One region of the Novosphingobium anseongense genome, then DNA from elsewhere that is predicted to be linked to it. Evidence: predicted binding sites of a transcription regulator. Region 1 holds the regulator's gene; each other region holds the start of a gene.
What was found. The regulator LexA, encoded in region 1, represses DNA repair genes until DNA is damaged. The targets are predictions, from matches to a motif close to GTTCCNCNCTTGTTCT.
Positions count from the first base shown of each region.

Region 2: the regulator LexA is predicted to act here: its motif matches at 2,675-2,690, upstream of WG901_RS09420 (ribonucleoside-diphosphate reductase subunit alpha).
Region 3: the regulator LexA is predicted to act here: its motif matches at 6,287-6,302, upstream of WG901_RS19585 (LexA family protein).

Region 1 covers NZ_JBBHJZ010000001.1:1,068,896-1,076,443, forward strand. Annotated here, with positions in the region: gene WG901_RS05165 (anthranilate synthase component II) at 1-18, shown strand, start outside; gene trpD (anthranilate phosphoribosyltransferase) at 15-1,007, shown strand; gene trpC (indole-3-glycerol phosphate synthase TrpC) at 1,004-1,792, shown strand; gene moaC (cyclic pyranopterin monophosphate synthase MoaC) at 1,844-2,329, shown strand; gene WG901_RS05185 (molybdopterin molybdotransferase MoeA) at 2,326-3,531, shown strand; gene lexA (transcriptional repressor LexA) at 3,613-4,314, shown strand; gene WG901_RS05195 (ComEC/Rec2 family competence protein) at 4,414-6,747, opposite strand; gene gltX (glutamate--tRNA ligase) at 6,776-7,548, shown strand, end outside.
Region 2 covers NZ_JBBHJZ010000002.1:146,088-153,635, reverse strand. Annotated here, with positions in the region: gene WG901_RS09430 (aldo/keto reductase) at 1-53, shown strand, start outside; gene WG901_RS09425 (acyl-CoA dehydrogenase family protein) at 71-2,275, shown strand; gene WG901_RS09420 (ribonucleoside-diphosphate reductase subunit alpha) at 2,843-4,768, shown strand; gene WG901_RS09415 (dicarboxylate/amino acid:cation symporter) at 4,913-6,166, opposite strand; gene glmM (phosphoglucosamine mutase) at 6,284-7,548, shown strand, end outside.
Region 3 covers NZ_JBBHJZ010000004.1:336,993-344,540, reverse strand. Annotated here, with positions in the region: gene WG901_RS19625 (DUF1592 domain-containing protein) at 1-252, shown strand, start outside; gene WG901_RS19620 (DUF1552 domain-containing protein) at 249-1,580, shown strand; gene WG901_RS19615 (cytochrome c) at 1,580-2,095, shown strand; gene WG901_RS19610 (c-type cytochrome) at 2,127-2,603, shown strand; gene WG901_RS19605 (hypothetical protein) at 2,605-2,901, shown strand; gene WG901_RS19600 (hypothetical protein) at 3,338-3,595, shown strand; gene WG901_RS19595 (SOS response-associated peptidase) at 3,719-4,363, shown strand; gene WG901_RS19590 (Y-family DNA polymerase) at 4,539-5,807, opposite strand; gene WG901_RS19585 (LexA family protein) at 5,804-6,217, opposite strand; gene WG901_RS19580 (hypothetical protein) at 6,358-6,702, shown strand; gene WG901_RS19575 (hypothetical protein) at 6,706-7,029, shown strand; gene WG901_RS19570 (hypothetical protein) at 7,044-7,403, shown strand; gene WG901_RS19565 (SOS response-associated peptidase family protein) at 7,406-7,548, shown strand, end outside.

The DNA.
Region 1 (7,548 bases):
GCGCGCCTCCCCGCATGACCCGGCTGCCCGACGTCATCGCGCCGCTCGCCGAGGACGAGGCGGAAGCCGCCTTCGCCGCCATGCTCGACGGCAAGGTGGCCGACGAGGACATCGCCCGTTTCCTCGTCGCGCTGTCCGACCGCGGCGAGACCGCCAGCGAGATCGCCGGCGCGGCCCGTGCCATGCGCGCGCGGGTGATCCCGATCGCGGCCCCCGCAAATGCCATCGACGTCTGCGGCACGGGCGGCGACGGCCACCACACGCTGAACGTCTCGACCGCGGTCGCGCTGGTCGTCGCCGCCTGCGGCGTGCCCGTGGCGAAACACGGCAACCGTGCCGCCTCGTCGAAGGCCGGCGCCGCCGACACGCTCGAAGCGCTCGGCCTTGATCTCGACCGCGCCGCCGAGACCGCCGAAGCAACGCTCGCTGACTTCGGCATCTGCTTCCTTTTCGCGGCCAAGCATCACCCGACTTCGGCGCGGATCATGCCGATCCGCAAGGCCCTGGGCCGGCGCACGATCTTCAACCTGATGGGCCCGTTGGCCAATCCCGCCGGGGTCTCGCGCCAACTCGTCGGCATCGCGCGCCCGGCTTATGTGCCGATCTACGCCGAGGCGCTGGCTCGGCTCGGCACCGACCGCAGCTTCGTGATCTCGGGCGACGAGGGCCTCGACGAGCTCAGCCTCGCCGGCGGCAACGAGATCGCCGCGGTCGGCTCGACCGGTTTCGTCATGCAGCGCGTGACCGCCGCTGATGCCGGCCTGCCTGCCGCGCCCGTCGAGGCGATCCGCGGCGGCGATCCGCAATACAACGCCGAGGCGTTGCGCCGCCTGCTCATGGGCGAAGAAGGCCCCTACCGCGACGCGGTCCTGCTCAACGCCGCAGGCGCGCTGATCGTCGCCGGCGAGGTCGAGGGCTGGCGCGAGGGCGTGGAGGAAGCCGCCGAGGCCATCGACAAGGGTCTCGCAAAATCGCTGCTCGACTGCTGGATCGCGACGACGAAATGACCGACAAACTCACCGAAATCTGCGACACCAAGCGCGGCGAAGTCGCGGCGCGCAAAGCTCTGGCCTCGCTCGCCGATCTCGATGCGCGCGCAGCCTCGCAGTCCGCGCCGCGCGGTTTCCGCGCCGCGCTCGAAACCAAGGCCGCGAACGGCTTCGCGCTGATCGCCGAAATCAAGAAAGCTTCACCCTCCAAGGGATTGATCCGCGAAGACTTCCAACCCGCAGATCATGCCCGCGCCTATCAGACCGGTGGCGCCGCCTGCCTCTCGGTCCTGACCGACGCGCCCTATTTCCAGGGTCACGAAGACTATCTGATCGCCGCCCGGAATGCCTGCGATCTGCCGGTATTGCGCAAGGATTTCATGGTCGATCCCTGGCAGGTCGCCGAAGCCCGATCGATCGGCGCCGACGCGATCCTGATCATCGTCGCAGCGCTGAGCGATGCGCAGATGACCGAAATCGAAGCGGCCGCGCTCGAACGCGGCATGGATGTTCTCGTTGAAGTTCACAACGAAGATGAAGTTGCGCGCGCTACTTCGCTGAAATCCCGTCTGATTGGCGTCAACAACCGCGATCTCAAGCGCTTCATCACCGACATCGGCACGACCGAACGCCTCGCCCCGCTGATGCCCGAAGGCACCCTGCTCGTGAGCGAAAGCGGCATCAACAGCCACGCCGACCTTCTCCGCCTCGCCCCCTGCGGCGCGCGGACCTTTCTCGTCGGCGAGAGCCTGATGCGCCAGGCCGATGTCGCCGCGGCGACGCGAGCCTTGCTTGAGGGTTGATGCGCATTTGTTCTTGCGCCGCGCACGGCACCTTGCTTCGCTGCGCGCACGATGACCGATAGCACCAAGCTCACCCATCTCGACGAACACGGCCATGCGCGCATGGTCGATGTCGGCGGCAAGGCAGAAACCCAGCGCGTGGCAGTGGCCTCGGGCCGGATTCGCATGTCGTCCCAAGCGCTCGCAGCGATCCGCCAGGGCGAAGTGCCCAAGGGCGACGTCATCGCCGCGGCGCGTATTGCGGGGATCATGGCGGCGAAGAAGACCGGCGAACTGATCCCGCTCTGTCACCCGCTGGCGCTCGATGCCGTGACGCTCGACTTCGCTTTCGAGGATGACGGTGTCCGTGCCACCGCCACGGCCTCGCTGACGGCCAAGACCGGCGTGGAAATGGAAGCCCTGACAGCGACTTCGATCGCACTCCTCACGATCTACGACATGGCCAAGGCGATCGACAAAGGCATGATCATCGACCAGGTTCGCCTGATCGAGAAGCGCGGCGGCAAGTCGGGCGACTGGCGGGCAGCCGACCTGTGAAGCCACCGCCGCTGCCGCTCGAGGAAGCCCAGGCGCGCCTGCTCGCGCTGGCGACGCCGTTGCCGATCGAGCGCGTCGACGTCGACAGTGCGTTGGGCCGCTATCTCGCCGAACCCGTCGGCGCCCGGCGTACCCATCCGGCGACCGATCTCTCGGCGATGGACGGCTATGCCGTAGCTGCCGGCGACATGGCCGGCCCCTGGCAGGTGATCGGCGAAAGCGCCGCGGGCCATCCGTTCGCGGGCGAAGTCCGCCGCGGCGGCGCCGCGCGCATCTCGACCGGCGCGGTGATGCCCGCCGGCGCGAGCGCGGTGATCCTCCAGGAGGACATTGCGCGCGAAGGCGACCGCATCACCTTGACCGGTGAAGCACCCATCCCGGCGGACAAGCACATCCGCCGCAGCGGGCTCGATTTCGCGCTCGGCACAGAGGTACTGACCGCGGGCCTGCATATCGGCCCGGCCCAGGCGGCGCTCGCGATTTCCGCTGGGCATAGCCATGTCGCCGTGCGCCGTCGGCCGCGCATCGTCGTGCTCGACAGCGGCGACGAGCTCGCGGTCGACCTCGAAAGCTGCGCGCCGCACCAGGTTCCGGCCAGCAACGGCGTCATGCTATCGGCGATGGCGCGCGCGCTGTCATGCGACGTCGAGCGTGTGGGCCCAGTACCCGATTCGATGGAGGCCATGGCGGAAGCGCTCGACCGCGCGGCCGAGGCCGACGTCGTCGTCACCAGCGGCGGCGCTTCGGTCGGCGATCACGACCTCGTTCGCCCGGCCCTGCTCGCCTGGGGTGCCGAACTCGACTTCTGGCGCGTCGCGATCAAGCCGGGCAAGCCGATCCTCGTCGCTACCCGGGGCAAGCAGATCATCCTCGGACTACCCGGCAATCCGGTGTCGAGCCACGTCACCGCCTATTTGTTCCTGCTACCGCTGCTGCGCGCGCTGCTCGGCGCTGCCCAGCCGTTGCCGCGGCGGATTCGCACCCGTTTGGCAGCCCCCATGCGTGCCGGCGGAGCGCGGCGCGAATTCCTGCGCGCGGTGTGGGATGGCGAAAGCGTGACACCGCAGGCGATCCAGGACAGCGGTGCGATAGCCCCGCTCGCCGCCAGTAACGCACTGATCGACCGCGCCGCTCATGAACCCGCTGGAGAGACTGGCGACACGGTCACGGCCTACTTGCTGGAGAATGGCGGAATTGCTTGACGGCACTCGAATCGTTTCTTAATTGTTCCGCATTCGTTCACTGAACTTCCGCCTATTTGAGCTTCAAGGGGAGACTGCAGGATGCTGACGCGCAAGCAGCACGAGTTGATCCGCTTCATCCAGACCCGCCTCGAAGAGAGCGGCGTTTCCCCCTCGTTCGAGGAAATGAAGGAAGCGCTCGATCTCAAGTCGAAGTCGGGCGTGCACCGGCTGATCTCGGCGCTCGAGGAGCGCGGCTTCATCCGCCGCCTGCCCAACCGTGCCCGCGCGCTCGAAGTGCTCAAGCAGCCCGAGGACGTGACGACCGCCAAGACCACGACCCGCGCCGCAGCCAACAGCAACTCCGCGCTGACCGCACTCAAGCCCGCGGCCCCGGCGCCGCGGCCCGAGCCGGCGAACGACGTCATCGAGATCCCGCTCCACGGCCGCATCGCTGCAGGCGTGCCGATCGAGGCGCTCGAAGGCCAGTCGATGCTGCCCGTTCCTGCCGCGCTGCTCGGCCCCGGCGAGCACTATGCGCTCGAGGTCTCGGGCGACTCGATGATCGAGGCAGGCATTCTCGACGGCGACTTCGCGCTGATCCGCCGCACCAATTCCGCGCGCGACGGCGAGATCGTGGTGGCGCTGATCCACGGCGAGGAAGCGACGCTCAAGTACCTTCATCATGAGAAGGGCCTGGTCCGTCTCGATCCGGCGAACTCGGCCTACGAGCCGCAGATCTATCGCGATGGCGAAGTCGAGGTTCAGGGCAAGCTGGCGGGACTGCTGCGGCGGTATCACTGATGGGGAACGGCGGCCTGCCGCCGCCTCATCGATAATTCTCGAAGCACCCTTCTCCAGGCACTCTATCCGATCGTCACCCGTGCGAAGGCAGGGGGCCATCTAAGGGCGCCTCGACGCACCCTCCGTTTCAGGACGGGAGCTTGGCTGGGTCCCTACATTTTCAGGGGCGACAAGGATTGCAGGCAAAGCTTTGGCGGCTTGAGTTTCGCCACGCCCGCTTGCGGGCCGGACCCACGGCCGATCTTCCGGCTTGCGCCACCAGCCGTGCTCGCCCTGCGTTTCGACGACCGTGGTCACGCGCCGCTCCGCCAGATCGATCGCCAGTCCACCGGTCCGCTCCAGCGTCCGTCGGTCGGCCTTGAGCCAGGCCGGACGGCAGCTGCGCGGCAGCCAGCGGTCGGAAATTACGATATCGACGCGGTCGCAGGCGGCCACCAGTTGCCGCTCGGCCACCCGGTCACGCCCGCGGCCGATCAGCAGATGCCATTCGCGCCCGGCCCGCGGCAGCGTGACCGCGCAGAAGTCGCGATTGCAGCGCGCGCCCGGCCATTGCTCGAGCAGCCGCAGTTCGCCGTCCATGCCCGAGAGTTCGGTGAGGTTGTCGCGAACGAATTCGCTCTTCTGTTCGCGCAGGACCAGCAGCCCGCCGCCGTCCACTCCCGTGATGCCGACATGACGCCCGTCGCCCGAGACCAGAATGTCGGGCGGGCGCAGGAAAGCGAGTGACACTGTCGCGACCAGCACCGGTGCCAACCCCCACAGCCGCAGGTGCCCGCGCCACAGCGCCAGCCAGAGCCCGCCCGCAACGAACAGCGCGATCGCGCCACGCCCCATGGCGGGCATGGTCGTCACCGCGCCGGGCTGCGCCGCGACCCAGTGCGCGAGCGCGAGCATCACGTCGATCGACTGCCCAGTGAGCCACCAGGCCGGCGCGCCGAGACCGGCGAGATCGAGCACCAGCGCCAAGAAGATCAGCGGCATCGTCACCACGGTCGTCAGCGGGATCGCGACGACATTAGCGAGAGCGCCGTAGACGCCGGCGCGGTGGAAGTGGAACAGGCCGAGCGGCATGATCGCCAGTTCGATCACCACGCCCGTGACGAGCAGCATCGCCAGGTTGCGCGCCAGCCGCGTATACCAGCCCTCCTCGCGCGGCGCGAGGAATGCCCTCACCGGCGCCGCGCCGTGCAGCGCAACGATCGCGATCACCGCAACGAAGCTCATCTGGAAGCTCGGGCCGACCACGGCCTCGGGCCAGAACAACAGGACGAAGAAGGCTGCCACCGCGACCATCCGCATCGACAGCGGCTCTCGGCCCAGCGCCAGCGCCACGAGTACCAGCACCGCGCCAATGCACGAGCGTACGGTCGGAACCTCGGCCCCGGTCAGCAAGGTGTAAAAAATGCCCGCACCCGCACCGGCTCCCGCTGCGAAAAGCGGCAGCCGGACGCGCAGCGCCAGCCAGGGCCAGAGCGCGAACAGACGCAGGGCGATCAGGTAGACCGCCGCGACCACGGCGCTCACGTGCAGCCCGCTGATCGACAGCAGGTGGCTGAGCCCGGCGTCGCGCATCGCTTCGTCGTCGGCCTTGGAAATCGCACCGCGGTCACCGCTGGCGAAAGCGGTTGCGATCGCGCCAGCCGAGCCATCGAGCCGGCTGCGGACATGCGCGGACAGCCGCGCCTGGGCCCGTTCGAGCCAGCCGCCGCCCGATCCGCGTTCGATCACGGTCACCGTGCCCAGTACCGAACCCGTCGCCGCGATTCCGGAGAACCAGGCGGTGCGCGCGAAATCGTAGGCGCCCGGCAGCATCGGCGGTGCCGGCGGCATCAGCCGCGCTCTCAGCCGTATCCGCGCGCCCGAACTCAGGTCCTGTCGATCCTCGGCGAGCGGCAACGACACGCGCACGCGGATCGCGCGCCCGGTCTCAGGCTCGCGCGTCGCCAGCAACAGGCGTACCCGGTCCTCGGCGGGGCGCGGTTCGCGGTCGAGCACCAAGGCAGAGAGTTCGGTCACCAGCGGCCGTTCGATCGGCCGCGCACCGACCAGTTCGGACTTGCTCCAGACCACGGCGCAACCCGCCGCGATCAGCAGGGCGAGCGCGATCATTGCCAGCCGCAGATAGGGAAAGCGTCCGTCGCGCGCGAAGCCCGCCAGGCTTGCCATGGTCAGCGCGCCGCAGGTGGCGAGCAGGGCCAGCCACTGCCACGCGTTCGCCAGCAGGAACCAGAGCGCGATGCCGGCCGCGAAGGCCACGGCCAGCCAGGGACCGCGTTCGAACCCGGCCGTGCCAAGAAATCGCTCGACCGCGTCGGGCACGCTGGACAAGCCGCTTCGGCTGCGCCAAGGGCGATGTTGCAGTGCAGCGCCCCGGGCGAGGTCGCCCTTCGACTCCGGGGCCGTTTCGTCAGAGACAGCGGCACTCTCGAGCATGCAAGAGTTTGGGCAGGAAGGAGCGAAGATGGCAAGCGCTAGCGGCAAGGACGCACGGACGGTCGTTACCCGTTTCGCGCCCTCGCCCACCGGCTATCTCCACATCGGCGGCGCGCGCACCGCGCTGTTCAATTGGCTGTTCGCCCGCCATCACGGCGGCAAGTATCTGCTTCGCATCGAAGACACCGACCGCGCCCGTTCGACCGAGCCCGCGATCGAGGCGATTTTCGACGGCCTGCGCTGGCTCGGCCTCGACGGCGACGAGCCCGCCACGTTCCAGTTCGCCCGGTCCGAGCGCCACGCCGAAGTCGCGCAGACGCTGCTCGATTCCGGTCACGCCTATCGCTGCTACCTGACGCCCGAAGAGCTGGCCGCGCGCCGCGAGCAGGCCCAGGCCGAGCGTCGCCCCTTCCGCATCGACAGCGAATGGCGCGATGCCGATCCTGCCACCGCGCCCGCCGGCGCCCCTTCGGTCGTGCGCATTAAGGCCCCTCGCGAAGGCGAGACCGTGATCGAGGACCTGGTCCAGGGCAGCGTCACGGTCAGCAATGCCGAGATCGATGATTTCGTGCTGCTCCGCTCGGACGGCACGCCGACCTACATGCTCGCGGTCGTCGTCGACGATCACGACATGGGCGTCACCCACGTCATCCGCGGCGACGACCATCTCAACAACGCCTTCCGCCAGCTTTCGATCATCCACGGCATGGGTTGGGACGTACCCATCTATGCCCACGTGCCGCTGATCCACGGCTCGGACGGCGCCAAGCTCTCGAAGCGCCACGGCGCGCTGGGCGTCGA
Region 2 (7,548 bases), on a different contig from region 1:
AAGTCATCCAGGCGATCAACGCGATCCACGACGCCAATCCCAATCCAAAATAAGAAGCCAGGGTGAGACGATGAACTTCGGCCTGAATGACGACCAGCAGATGCTGCGCGACACTTTCGCGCGCTTCCTCGACGAGCATGCCTCGATGCCGCGCCTGCGCGCCGCGCAGGAGACAGGTGGCTTCGACCGCGCGCTCTGGCAGGGCCTGGCCGAACTCGGCACTTTCGCGATGCGCGTGCCCGAGGAGGCTGGCGGGCTCGGCATGGGCACGCTTGACGCCGGGCTGGTTGCCGAGGAGTTGGGCCGCACACTTGCCTCGGGGCCGGTGATCGAAGCCGTGCTGGCGGCGCGGCTGCTTGGCCAGCTGGGCGCCGCAGACCTGCTCGCGGGCGTGGTCGACGGTAGCGCGGTCGCCAGCCTGGCCTTGCGCGACGTGGTCGACCATTCGCTGCAATGGCTGCCCGGCGGGGCCCAGGCCGATCTCGTCCTCGCGCGCCGCGGCGAAGACATCGTGGCGATCGCGGTGAGCGAGATCGACCGCAAGGCCGAGGACAACCTCGCCGCGAACGGCATCGGCGAACTCGATCTCGGCAAGCTCCCGGCCACGGTCCTCGCCAGCGGCCAGCAGGCGGTCGAGACCTTCGCCGGCGGGCTCGAGGAGTGGAAGCTGTTGACTGCGCTCGCGCTCAACGGCCTTGCCCGCGAGGCCGTGCGGCTCGCCGCGGCCTATGCCTGCGAGCGTCAGGCCTTTGGCCAGTTCATCGGCACCTTCCAGGCCATCTCGCACCCGCTCGCCAACTTCCAGGTCGAGGTCGAGGGCGGCAAGCACTTCGCCTGGAAGGTGATCCACGAGATCTCGGTCGGCGACGAGAGCGCCGCGGCCAATGTCAGTCTGGCCTTGTGGTGGAACGCGCAGACCGCGGTGCGCGCGGGCATCCAAGGCCTGCGCACCTTCGGCGGCTACGGCCTGACCACCGAATACGACATCCACCTCTACAACCTGCGCGCCAAGGCCTGGGGCTTGATCCTCGGCGATCCGGCGCGGCTGCTCGAGGAGGCGGGGCGGCGCATCTATGCGGGCGAGGCGGCGGCCTTGCCCGATGTCGGCCCCGTCTCGATCGACTTCGACCTCGGCGAAGAGGCCGAGAGCCTGGCGCGCGAGACCGACGAATTCTTCCGCAAGACCCTGACCCCCGAGCTCAAGAAGCACGCGCACTATTCGTGGGACGGGCATCATCCCGAGGTGCACAGGAAGCTCGCCGAGGCGCGGCTGTTGTTTCCCGAGTTGCCGCCCGAGAAGGGCGGCCGCGCCGCCTCGCCCTATGCCAGCCACGCGGTCGCCTCGGTCTGGGAGGAGCACGGCTGGACCGGACACGCCAAGGGCACGACGATGATGGTCGCGGCGATGATCGACAAGTTCGGCAGTCCCGAACTCAAGGAACAGGTGCTCAAGCCCATCCTCGCGGGCGAGACGGTCTGCTCGCTCGGCTATTCGGAACCGGGCTCGGGTTCGGACGTCTTCGCCGCGCAGACCAAGGCCACGCCCGACGGGAACGGCTGGCGGATCGACGGGACCAAGATGTTCACCAGCGGCGCCAACCTGGCCGACTACGTGATCATGCTCTGCCGGACGAATCCCGACGTCGCCAAGCACAAAGGCCTGACGATGTTCATCCTGCCGCTCAAGGCCGAGGGGATCACCGTCCAGCCGGTCCACACCTTCCAGGACGAGCGCACCAACATCACCTTCTACGACGGCGTGAAAGTGCCCGACACCTGGCGGCTCGGCGAGGTCGATGGCGGGGTGAAGACGATGAGCGCCGCGCTCGAACTCGAACACCGCGGCGGCGGCTTTTCGAAGGCGCACCACGCGATGATCAAGGCGGCCGAGGTGCTCGCGCGCGAGATCCAGTTCGAGGGCCGCCCGCTGATCGAGGACCGCGGTGCGCAAGGCCGCCTGGCGCGGGCGCGGGCGCATGTCGCGATCTCGGAGATGCTCGGCCTGCGCGCGCTGTGGGGCGCCGAGGAGCGGCAGAACCTGCCCGCGGCCGGGCCGATGGCGAAGCTGTTCTCCTCGGAGAAGTTCCTCGAGGATGGCAGCGACCTGCTCGACCTGACCGCGCCACTGTCCTTGTCGAAGCGCGAAGGCGCCGCGCTGTTCGTCAACCAGTCCTACCGCCACGCCCACGGCACGACGATCTATGCCGGCACCAGCGAGGTCCACCGCTCGATGATCGCCGAGCGCGCGCTCGGCCTGCCGAGAAGCCGCGGCTGACCAAGATCCTCCCCTCGTGGGGAGGATCGTCTACGATCGATTCCTCCGCAGAATTTTTTTCACAGATTCACTTTGACTCTTGCGCCCGGCGAGACCGCTGGAAAATCGGCGCGTCGCTTGCCCCGAGTGTGAGTCCGAAAGGCCACTCAAGGCCTTCATCAACCTTTCATTATGATTAACCCTCTTGCGCGCGACTCGGAATTTGCCACTATCGGTTGTGGTTGCGGCGCAGGGGTGCATCTAAACCTTGAATCGAGCGGAGGGGTCGCCACATTGGCCCTGTCCCGCGAAATCAAGTGTCCGGATGCGTCTTCTGACCCGCATCGGCAGTGCAATGGGGGATAAGTTTTTCCCCCAAGCCACGTCGGTATCGCTAGGTTGGGCGCTTGCCCGCTGAGTCGAACGAATGTGGAACACAGGCGAAGCGCATTTTCGAAGACCGGGGGCCGAAACGTGGAATTCAGGAACGGAAACGAGGCGGATATGGACGGTGCTGAAGCGAGCCTGTTCGCGGCGGAAACGCCCACGCTGAACAAGAAGGAGGCGGGCGCCAGCCCGGCAGTCGCGATGACGCAGAAGACCGAAGCCAGCGAGACCGATCTCGTGGCCCAGCTCGGCGCAGAGGCCCTGGCCAATGCGGTGACAGGCGCGATGAAGGCGGCGGCTTCGCCCAAGGAGGATTCGAAGGCGATCGCCGCGCGTCGCTTCACGATCGTCACCGACGACAGCCGCGACGCGCTGCTGACCGATTTCGGCAAGGACACGCTCGACGATCGCTACCTGCTGCCGGGCGAGAAGTACCAGGACCTCTTCGCGCGCGTCGCCGACGCCTATGCCGACGATCAGGACCACGCCCAGCGGCTCTACGACTACATCTCGAAGCTGTGGTTCATGCCCGCGACGCCCGTGCTGTCGAACGGCGGCACCGGTCGCGGTCTGCCGATCTCGTGCTACCTGAATTCGGTGTCGGACAGCCTCGAAGGCATCGTCAACACCTGGAACGAGAACGTCTGGCTGGCTTCGCGCGGCGGCGGCATCGGCACCTACTGGGGCTCGGTGCGCGGCATCGGCGAGCCGGTCGGCCTCAACGGCAAGACCAGCGGCATCATCCCCTTCGTGCGCGTGATGGACAGCCTCACGCTGGCGATCAGCCAGGGCTCGTTGCGCCGTGGTTCGGCCGCCTGCTACCTCGACGTCTCGCATCCCGAGATCGAGGAGTTCCTCGAGATCCGCAAGCCGTCGGGCGACTTCAACCGCAAGGCGCTGAACCTGCACCACGGCGTGCTGCTGACCGACGACTTCATGGAAGCCGTCGCCGCGGGTGACGAATTCCACCTGCGCAGCCCCAAGGACGGCTCGGTCCGCGCCACGGTCGATGCGCGCAGCCTGTTCCAGAAGCTGGTCGAGACGCGCCTGGCCACGGGCGAGCCCTACATCGTCTTTTCGGACACGGTGAACCGGATGATGCCGCAGCATCACCGCGACCTGGGCCTCAAGGTCTCGACCTCGAACCTCTGCTCGGAAATCACCCTGCCGACCGGCGTCGACCATCTCGGCAACGATCGCACGGCGGTCTGCTGCCTGTCCTCGCTCAACCTCGAGACCTGGGACGAGTGGAACGGCGACGACCTGTTCATCGAGGACGTGCTGCGCTTCCTCGACAACGTGCTGCAGGACTATATCGACCGTGCGCCCGACGAGATGGCGCGCGCCAAGTATTCGGCCGCGCGCGAGCGTTCGGTCGGCATGGGCGTGATGGGCTACCACTCGTTCCTGCAGATGAAGAACATCGGCTTCGAGAGCGCCATGGCCAAGGCCTGGAACCTCAAGATGTTCAAGCACATCGCCGCCAAGGCCGACGAGGCCTCGCTGATGCTTGCGCAGGAACGCGGGGCCTGCCCCGATGCCGCCGACATGGGCGTCATGCAGCGCTTCTCGTGCAAGATGGCGATCGCGCCGACCGCGTCGATCTCGATCATCTGCGGCGGCACTTCGGCCTGCATCGAGCCGATCCCTGCGAACATCTACACGCACAAGACGCTGTCGGGCTCGTTCGTCGTCAAGAACCCCTATCTCGAGAAGCTGCTGGCTTCGAAGAGCAAGGATTCGACGAACGTGTGGAACTCGATCCTCGAGCACGGCGGTTCGGTCCAGCACCTCGACTTCCTCAGCCCCGAGGAAAAGGCGGTCTACAAGACCTCGTTCGAGATCGACCAGCGCTGGCTGCTCGAATTTGCCGCCGACCGCACGCCCTATATCGACCAGGCGCAGTCGCTGAACCTCTACATCCCGGCCGACGTCGACAAGTGGGACCTGATGATGCTCCACTTCCAGGCCTGGGAGCGCGGCATCAAGAGCCTCTATTATCTGCGCTCGAAGTCGGTCCAGCGCGCGGGCTTCGCCGGCGGCGTCGAGGCGGACAACACCGTCGAAGCGCCCAAGTACGAGCTGGCCTCGAGCACCGACTACGACGAGTGTTTGGCCTGCCAGTAAATTGGGTCTGTCAGTGAGCTAAGTTCCTCCCCCTTAGGGGGAGGGGGACCGCCGAAGGCGGTGGAGGGGTGTCCCGGCTAGCGGTTACACCCCTCCGTCAGCGCTTCGCGCTGCCACCTCCCCTTGCAGGGGAGGATCGAAAACCTACCGCCCCCGCCGATCCACCGTCGCCGTCACCGCGACGTCCATCGTGACGTTGCCCAGCGTGCGCATGAGGTCGGGCAGCATTTCCACCGCGACGAGCAGCGCCAGCGGCTCGATCGGCACGCCCATGGCCAGCGCGATCGGGCCGATCGCGGTCACGAAGCTGATCGTGCCGGGCAGCGAAACCGAACCGAGCGTGGTCAGCAGCGCGACGCCGACGCCGGCGGCCATGCTAGCGGTGGTGATCGGCGTGCCGGTGAGCCAGGCGACATAGATCGCCACGGCCAGGTTCATCGCCGGCCCGGTCGCGCGGAACAGCGCCACGGCGAGCGGCAGCACGAAGTCGGCGCGGGCCTGGCTGACGCCGAGCGTGCGACAGGCGGCGAGCATTGCCGGAAGGCTGGCGAGCGAGCTCTGGGTCGAGAAGGCGACGGTCTGCACCGGGATCATCGCGCGCGCGAAAGCGCCCAGCGAAAGCCGCGCGCCCGCTACGGCCAGGACATAGCCCGCCGCCAGGACCACCGCGCCGATCGCACTGACGAGGCCGATATAGTGGGCCAGCGCCGCGATGACCGCCGAGCCGCTCTGCGCCGCGACCGCAAACCCCAGCGCGAAGACGCCCAGCGGGGCGAGCTTGAGCACCCAACCGATCACCACCATCATGGCCGCGGCGACGGCGGCGAAAAGTCCGGCCAGCGGATCGCGCTGCGCCGGCGGCAGTCGGGTGGCCGCCAGTGCGAACAGGGTGAAGAACACGATCACCGGCAGCATCGCGTCCTTGGCGGCGGCGTCGACGATGTTGACGGGCACCAGCGAGGCGATGACCTCGGCCAGCCCCGGTACGGCACCGGGATCGGCGCGCGTCATGCCGCCCAGCGCCGCGGTCGCCTCGACCGGAATCGGGAAGGCGCCGAGCAGGGGCGGCACGACCAGGGCGGCGAAGACCGTGCTGCTCGTCAGCACCAGCGCGAAGAGCCCGAGCGTGCGTCGCGCCAGCGCGCCAGCCTGGGCGGCCGCCACGGTCTGGACCACGCCGGTGAACAGCAGCGCCGCGACCAGGGGCAGGATCGTCATCTGCAAGGCGCGCAGCCACAGCGATCCGAGCGGTCGGGCCACGGCCAGGACCGACGTCTCGGCCGCGCTGCCACGCAGCAGCAGGCCGACAAGCAGGCCGGCGATGAGCGCGATGAAGGTCCAGAGCGCCGGAACTCGGATTTCCGGAAAGCCGATACTGGTCTCTTCAGGTGGCGCCATGGGTTTCCTGTCTTGGCTGATCGGTATGGGCCGGACGGGCTTGTCTTATGCCCGCCTCCGGCACATTAACCGCCTGTCGTTACATGGCAATCGAACGCGCAGAACACGGAAACGGGCATGGCAAAGAACTACTTCGGCACCGACGGCATCCGCGGGCGGACCAACGCCGGAGTCATGACCGCGGCCGTCGCGATGAAGGTCGGCCAGGCGGCCGGGCATCGCTTCCTGCGCGGTGACCACCGCCACCGTGTGGTCATCGGCAAGGACACACGGCTGTCTGGCTACATGCTCGAGAACGCGATGGTCGCGGGCTTCACCTCGGTCGGCATGGACGTGATCCTGCTCGGACCGATGCCGACGCCGGGTGTCGCGATGCTCACCCGCGAGCTGCGCGCCGACGTCGGGGTGATGATCTCGGCCAGTCACAACCCCTACGAGGACAACGGCATCAAGCTGTTCGGTCCCGACGGCTTCAAGCTCTCCGACGAGGACGAACTGGCGATCGAGGCGATGCTCGGCGAGGAGCAGCCGCTCGCGCCCTCCGAGGACATCGGCCGCGCCCGCCGCATCGACGATGCGCGGGGGCGCTACATCCACGCGGTCAAGGGCTCGCTGCCGCACGATATCCGGCTCGACGGGCTCAAGATCGTCGTCGATTGCGCCAATGGCGCCGCCTACCAGGTCGCGCCCTCGGCCTTCTGGGAATTGGGCGCCGAGGTCCACGCGATCGGCGTCACGCCCAACGGCAAGAACATCAACGACAAGGTCGGCTCGACCCACCTCGATCTGGTCAAGGAGACTGTGGTCGCGAGCGGCGCCGACATCGGCATCGCGCTCGACGGTGACGCCGACCGCCTGATCGTCGTCGACGAGAAGGGCCAGACCGTCGACGGCGACCAGATCATGGCGCTGATCGGCAGCCAGTGGGCCGCGCAGGGGCGGCTTTCGGGCGGCGGCGTGGTGGCCACGGTCATGTCGAACCTCGGGCTCGAACGCTTCCTTCAGGGGCAGGGGCTCGAACTGTTCCGCTCGAAGGTCGGCGATCGCTACGTTCTGGAGCTGATGAAGGCGCGCGGCTGCAACTTCGGCGGCGAGCAGTCGGGCCACATGATCCTGCTCGATCACGCCACCACCGGCGACGGCACGATCGCCGCGCTGCAGGTCCTCGCCGCGCTGGTGCGCTCGGGCAAGCGCGCGAGCGAACTGCTTCACCTGTTCGATCCCGTGCCGCAACTGCTCAAGAACGTGCGCTTTTCGGGCGGCAAGCCTTTGGAGGATGCGCGCGTCCAGGCGGTCATCGCCGACGTCGAGGCTTCGCTCGCAGGCAAGGGTCGCCTGGTGATCCGACCCTCGGGCACCGAGCCGGTGATCCGCGTCATGGC
Region 3 (7,548 bases), on a different contig from region 1:
ATGCACGACAATTCCAGCGTGACGGGCTGTCTGACCGAGAAACTCTATCGTTCGGCCATCGGCCGCGACATCGCCGGCAACGAGGAGCCTTTCGTCGAATACCTGATGGGACGCTTCGAGGCCGAGCGCTTCCGCGTGCCCGCGCTGATGCGCGCAATAGCGCTCAGCAGGACGTTCTACGCCGTATCCCCGGCGCTCGATCAGGGACCGCAACGCACGGCCGCCGCCGCGAAGAAAGGAAACCGCTCATGACGCAGCTCAACCGCAGGACGATCCTGCGCGGCATGGTGAATGGCGCGAAGGTAGCCATGGCCCTGCCCTTCCTCGACATGTTCCTCGACGTGAACGGCGAAGCCCTGGCCGCGACCGGGCAACGCCTGCCCGTGCGTTTCGGCACCTGGATCTGGGGTTGCGGCTTCGTCCCCGAACGCTGGATTCCGACGAGCGAAGGCAAGGGCTACACGATGCCGCCCGATCTCGAGCCGCTGGCGCTCTACCGCGATCAGATGGCGCTGTTCTCGGGCTTCGACGTCAAGCTTGATGGCGTCGCCAACAAGCCGCACATGACCGGCAACCTCGGACTCCGCACGGGCATTCCCGTGCCGACTGAAACGGTCCGTGCGCCGACGATCGACGTGCTGGTCGGCGAGGCTATCGGCCAGGGTTCACGCTTTCGTTCGCTCGAGCTCAGCGCCTCGGGAATCGAGCGCTCGTACTCGTTCCGCGGCGCCGGCTCGCCCAATCCCAGCGAGGTTTCGCCAATGGCGCTCTATCAGCGAATCTTCGGCGAGGGCTTCCAGGATCCGAACGCCGCATCGTTCACGCCCGATCCGCGCACGATGGTGCGCCGAAGCGTCCTCTCGGCAGTGAGCGAAGACCGCCAGCGGCTGATGAAGGCGCTGGGCGCGGCCGATCGGCAGCGCATGGACGAGTATTTCACCTCGGTTCGCCAGCTCGAACAGCAGCTCGAACTCCAGTTGCAGCCGCCGGCCAAGGTGGAGAACTTCACCTTGCCGCAGGCGCCGGCCAAGACCGTGGTCGATGCCGACGTCGAGCACGTCATGGTCAACCACAAGATCATGGCCGGTTTGCTCGCTCAGGCGCTCGCCTGCAACCAGACGCGGGTGTTCAACATGCTGTTCTCGGACACCGCCTCCAACTTGCGCCGCTCGGCCTCGTCTGACACCCACCACACGCTCACCCACGAGGAGCCGGTCAATCCCAAGCTCGGCTATCAGGAGCAAGTGGCTTGGTTCGCGGCCAAGTCCATGGTCGCTTGCCGCGACTTCGTCGATGCGCTGGCGGGCATCAAGGAAGGCGACGGCACGCTGCTCGACAATACCCTGCTCTTCGCACATTCGGACTGTTCGATCGCCAAGTCGCACGCGGTCGAAGGCATCCCGATGATGGTCATCGGCAAGGCGGGCGGCCGCATCCGCACTGGCTATCACAAGGCTGGGCGCGCGGACGCAGCATCGCGCGTGGGCCTGTCGATCCAGCAGGCCATGGGCGTGCAGGTCGAGAAATGGGGCACGGGCTCGATGGACACCAACCGCACGGTCACCGAACTGGTCGCCTGATGACGCATAGGAACCGCAAGATCACCAAGATGAAGAACCGCCGCCTCGTCGCCCTGTCGGCGATGGTCGTCCCCGCTCTCGCCTTCGCGGCGATCGTCTCGCCACGCGCCGATGCCGCCGAGGGGGCGATGGCCAAGGCCGAAGCCGACGGGATCATCTTCGAACGGCAGAACCTCATGCTTCAGTTCGACAAGGACGCTGAACTGCTCGGTGAGATCGCCGCCGGGCTCAAGCCCAAGGACAAGCTTGCCGAAGTCACGGCGTCGATCGCGGAGACCGCGGCGGCTTCGAAGGCCGCCTTCGCGCCGCGGGTGCCCGGTGGCCGCGCCAAGCCAGAGGTCTGGTCGAACTGGGCCGACTATTCCCGCCGGCTCGACGATCTCGAGAAGAACACCAAGCAGCTCGCCGAATTCGGCGCCAAGGGCGATCTGACCAGCGTCACCAACATGCTGGGCGGCGCGCTGCAGTGCAAGGAATGCCACGACGTCTATCGCGGTCCCAAGAAGCCGACCTGAAGACGTCAGAGGGAAGAAAACGGAAACGACAATGACCATCGACCGATCGAAACCGGCGAAGCTTCGGGCTCTCGCCGCCATCGCCCTTGCCGGAATTGCGGCCGCCCCGCTCCTCGCTGCACCCGCGGACCAGATCCGCACGCGGATCGATGGCTACCGCGATCTCGGCGCCGCCTTCAAGACGCTCAACGACGGCCTGCGCGCGCCCTCGCCCCAGCCCCCGGTGTTGCGAGCCGCGGTGCAGAGGATCCGCGCCGCCGCCGGTCGCCAGTATGGCTGGTATCCGGCCGGAAGCGGCCCGCGACCGGGCGTGAAGACGGCGGCCAAGCCTGAGATCTGGGCGCAGGGCGCGCGCTTCCGCCAGCTCCAAGATGGCTTCGCCGTCCAGGCAGCCGCGCTCGAGCGCGCGGTCAGCACTGGCAACGCCGCAGCGATCCGCGCGGCCGCACGCAGTCTCGGTGGCAGCTGCAAGGCCTGCCACGACCAATTCCGTGTGGAGGCGAACTGAGATGAACAGCAATCGCCGCCGTTTCCTCGGCCTCGCCGCCACGGCCGTCCCGCTCGCCGCGCTCGGGGCTTCCTCCGCCTGGGCCGCCGCCTGCTACGATTCCGCAACCCTGCCGCTCAGCCAGAAGAACCGACGGCGATCAATCGGCTACATGGAGGCGGCCGCCGATCCTGCGCGCCGCTGTGCCGGCTGTGCCTTTTTCACGGCGGCGGAAGAAGGCTGCGGCAACTGCCTGATGCTGAACGCGACGGTGAACGCCGGCGCTTCGTGCGGATCGTTCGCGCCTCGCGGCAAATAGCAGCGGCAAAGGTTATCCGTCGGCTGCCCGATATGGATCGGCCAACCCGCAAGCACAGTTCATGAATGAACTGCCGCTATTGGGAAACCCAATGCGGCCGTCGGGCAGTAACCTTGTCGGCAGACATGACCTGATTCAAATCCCCCCGCCACTTCGGTTGAAATGGCGGGGAGACCGGGATGCCCGTTGACCCGGGTCGCTAGCGGCCAACGAGCGGCGCCATTGATCTTCCACAGCGTAAACACATTGTTACGACTGCGGCAGGTCGCCGCGTGTCAGCGACGGGCGGAGCCAGGATGCCCCCGGTGACGTAACGGATTCTCAATCGCCTTCGCTTAGGCAAGCAGCCGCGGATCCGGCGGCCCTTCGCAATGATCGACCGACCGGGTCCGCCACCGAAAATCGTTACAGCCTCCTTACGCGTACGGGATCGCGAATGGACCTTTTGTATTCAGATGCCGTTCGCGCCACGGAGGCCGCGGCGAAACTCCGCGCCATCGTGCGCAGACTGGAAGACCTGCCCTTGGGGCCCGAGCGGGAATTGGCCCGGAGCGGCGCGCGAGCCGCATCCGACCTGCTCAGTGACAGTCTCACGCCTCCGCCCGCCAGCGCAACGGAAGCGCTCCTCGAAGTGGTGATCGCAGGCGTCAGGCACATCCTGAGCGAAGCCAAAGTGGGTTCGGTTCCGCGATAACCGGCCCGCCCTTCCCCGAGTCTGCTCAGCGCGACATCCGCTATGGCAGATTGCCCTGCCCCCGCCACCCTCCACCTCTTCGATTCTCCTGCGCAATCGCCGTTGGCATGATAGATATGGCGCATGTGCAACCTCTCCACGGTCCGTAAGAGCGCTGCCGAGGTAGCCGCCTATTTCAGTGTCGCTCCGCCCGACATCGCCGCGTTCAACGCGGCCGAGGAAACCTATCCCGGCTATCCCGGCATGGTGATCCGCGAGGTCGAGGGCCGACGCCGGCTCGAGACGATGATCTGGGGGTTTCCGTACCGTCCGCCGACGATGAAACCCGAGTCCAAGCCGCAGAAGGTCAACAACGCGCGCGGCGACAAGCTAAACACCTCGTTTTGGAGGGACAGCTTTGCCAAGCGGCGCTGCCTGATCCCGCTCACGGGCTGGGCCGAGGCCGAAGGTCCCAAGGGCCAAATGACACGAACCTGGTGTTCGATCGAGGGCACGGACATCTTTGCGGTCGGCGGCATCTGGCGCGACACTGCCGAATGGGGCCAGGCCTATTCGATGGTCATGGTCGAGGCATCGCCTCAGATGTTGTCTGTTCACACGCGGATGCCCGTGTTGCTCCGGCCCGACGAGTACGATCAGTGGATGCACGGCTTGCCTGAGGAGGCCTTCGGGCTCGTTCGAACTTCTCACGCCGATTTGCGGTTCGATCGCACGCCCGAGCCCTGGACTAAGAGGAGCACGGCCAATGCCACCGCCACCCTGCTTTAGTCGCCGGCGCGAGAAGCCATCGCTGCCCGAACGGATCCTGGTCTGGGCGATGATCGCAGCGTTCTGGATTCCCTTGCTCATCCACGTGCTGACCTGAATCCCAGGCCAAGCACCGAGGCCAATGCCTCGCCTTGCGCGCGAGATCGGCCTGCCCTCCTCCAGTCTTGCGGAAAGGTCAGGCGCGCACTGCGGGCACCTCGGCGATCCTTGTCGTGTAACTCGGTGACCGCGCATCCGATCGCGCGGCCCAGTCGCGCTTGAACCCCTGGGTCGCCGGCACCGCGGCGAACTTCCCGAAACGACCGTTCACCTCGTCCATCGCGCTCATCAGCCGCGCGCGCTTTTCGGTATCGCCCTCGAAGAGCGCCAGAGGCCGTAGCCGCTCCTCGACGAGGTCCTCGAGCATGATCCCGGCCTTGGTGATGCCATAGCCTTCGCGCCAAGCGCTTTCCACGCCGCGGCGGGCAAGGCCGAGGATCACCAAGCCATCATTGGTCATGGGCTGAGCGCTGAGCGTGCGCGTCGCGGAATACTGCGGCCGCTCGGGCTTATGCGGGTTGGTATGGAAGGAGACCGTTACGCGGCGCGCAACGAGGCCGTGCTGGCGCAGCTTCTCTCCGGCCCGCATGGCATATTGCGCGACGGCGCCCATCAGCGTGTCGATGTCGGCAACCGGCGTACCGAACGAGCGCGTCACGGCCATGCCTTTGCGCTGCGGCTCTACCGTCTCGACGGCGGCGGCGGGCACACCGCGCAGCTCGGCGATCAGTCGCTCGAGCACGACCGTGCCTATGCCCCGGGCCTGCTTCATCGCCATGTCGCGGAGCTGTCCTGCTGTGCGGATGCCGAGCCCCTGGAGCTTGGTCGCGGTCGCGCGGCCGACACCCCAGACATCGCCGACGGCGAAGCGGTCGAGGACCCAGTTGCGCGTCGTCTCGTCGCGCAGGTCGGCGACGCCTTCGAACAGGGGGTTCTTCTTGGCCGCGGCATTGGCGAGTTTCGCGAGCGCCTTGGTCGGCGCGATGCCGACGCAGGTCGGGATCGTCGTCCATTCGCGGACCTGCGCGCTCATCTCCCGCGCGTGCGCGACGAGGTCGAGATGCTCGAAGCCCGCGAAATCGACGAAGGTCTTGTCGATCGAGTAGATCTCGAAATCGCGCGCGAAGGGTTGGATCGCCGCGACGACACGGCGCTGCATGTCGCCGTAGAGAGCGTAGTTCGACGAGAGCACCCGAATGCCGTGAGCCTTCACCTTGCCCTGGATCAGGTGGATCGGATCGCCCGTCTTGACGCCCTGCGCCTTGGCTTCAGCGGAGCGCGCGATGGCGCAGCCGTCGTTGTTCGAGAGTACGATCACCGGTACGCCGACGAGGCTCGCGTCGAAGGCCCGCTCGCACGAGACGTAGTAGTTGTTACAATCGATGAGGGCGACCGGCGCGCTCATGGGTAGCGCCGGGCGAGGCCAGCAAGGACGCCCCAGATTTCGACGTGCTCGTCGACGATGATGTCGGGATAGCCGTCCGCCTCGGCGACGAGCCACCGGCGGTCGCCGCGGCGTCGCAGGCGCTTCAATGTCCGGTCGCCATGGACGAGGGCGACGACGATATGCCCGGGCCTGGGCTTTTTCGCGCGGCTGACCACGATCAGGTCGCCATCGTTGATCCCCGCGCCTTCCATCGAGCGTCCCTCGACGCGCATCACGTAGCTCGCGGCAGGGTGCTCGATCAGCCAGTCGCCCAGATTGATCGGCTCTTCCATGTCGTCGTGGGCAGGCGAGGGAAAGCCCGCCGAAGCACTGACGAGCAGGATCGGCAGCTCGATCAGGGCGAGGTGAATGGGGACTATCTGGAGCATCTGAGCCTGCAGCGAATCAGGAGGACCCGGCCTGGGGTATCGGATGCCGGCGAGGACGTCATTGGTTTTGTACCTATTTTGTTCTATAATAATTCCTCGTTCCGAGTCGGAGAGCTGCATTGGCCATAACCATAATTCCCATGCCCAAGGAGCCGCGGCTGTGCGTCGTTGGCGATGTCGAGGCGAGCCTCGCGATTCCCGCCGCCGCGCCGCGTTTCCTCGGCGAGACCGAGCTCGTCGACACATACTGCATCGCCCTGTCGGACGGGTCGCTGATCCGCGCGAGCTACCATTCCGATCCGCGCTTCGAGGTCGTCGTCGAAGGTGCTGGCGCGGTGACGATCGACCGCGCGGGCAAGTCCTTCTCGCTCGACTGGAGCATCGAATGGGTCAATGTCGCCTCCGATCATGCCTCGACCGCGCTCGCCGAGAGGCAGCCGCCAAGCCTGCCGCTGTTCGACTTTGCCGCGGATGCCGCGGCGTGACCCATGAGCCGCAACCAGGACGGTCTCAGAGTCGCGACCAACGTCTTCGAGGCGGCCTTGTGGAAGAACAGCGTGCGCGCCGCTTGCTCGTGCGGGCAGGCTGCCTGCTTTCAGCCGCACGGCCTATGGAATTTGTGCGAGAAGCGGGGCTGGAGCGATGAATTTCGCGACCTGCGCCCTCACCTCTACTGCTCGCGGTGCTGGCGCGAGCGGTATCGCAAGGTCCGCCCGCGGACGATCGAGGCGAGCGACGAACTGCCCACGATCAAGCTCAAGATGCCCGACGAACGCGAATGGAAGCGCGCGCTGAGCCGCTTTCGAGCCTGAAAGGAAAGAGCCCCATGGACTATCAGGAATTGGTCGCTGGCGGCGGCGAGGAGACCACCCCAGAGAACGAGATCTCGCTCAAGGTCGCCGAGCTCGTCACGAAGATCATCGTCAGCGGCTCCATGCCGGGCGTGGTCGCCGGCCGCGATCCCGATGCAGCGATCGACGGCGTTCTGATGGCGCTCGCCCTCGTACTCGAGCAGTCGCCCGAAGGCGCCACGCCCCGCGACCTGCGCAAGCAGTGCGAGCAGTTCGGCAAGCAGCTTCACTACCATGCAAAGCTCTTCCGCGGCGTCTACGAGAAGACCGGCCAGCATCCGATCGAGCAGCTGCTCGGGGACTTCGCGTCGCCGATCGCAAAGACCGCGCACTAGCCATGACCCGGCTCTACGCGCTCCTCGCCGCAGCCCAGGACGTGGCGGATCACTTCGATGCCGAGTGCGACATCGCCGACTATCATCCTAGCGACGTCGTCGAAGGACTGCAGGGTCTCGTGGTGACCCAACGCAGCGGAGACCG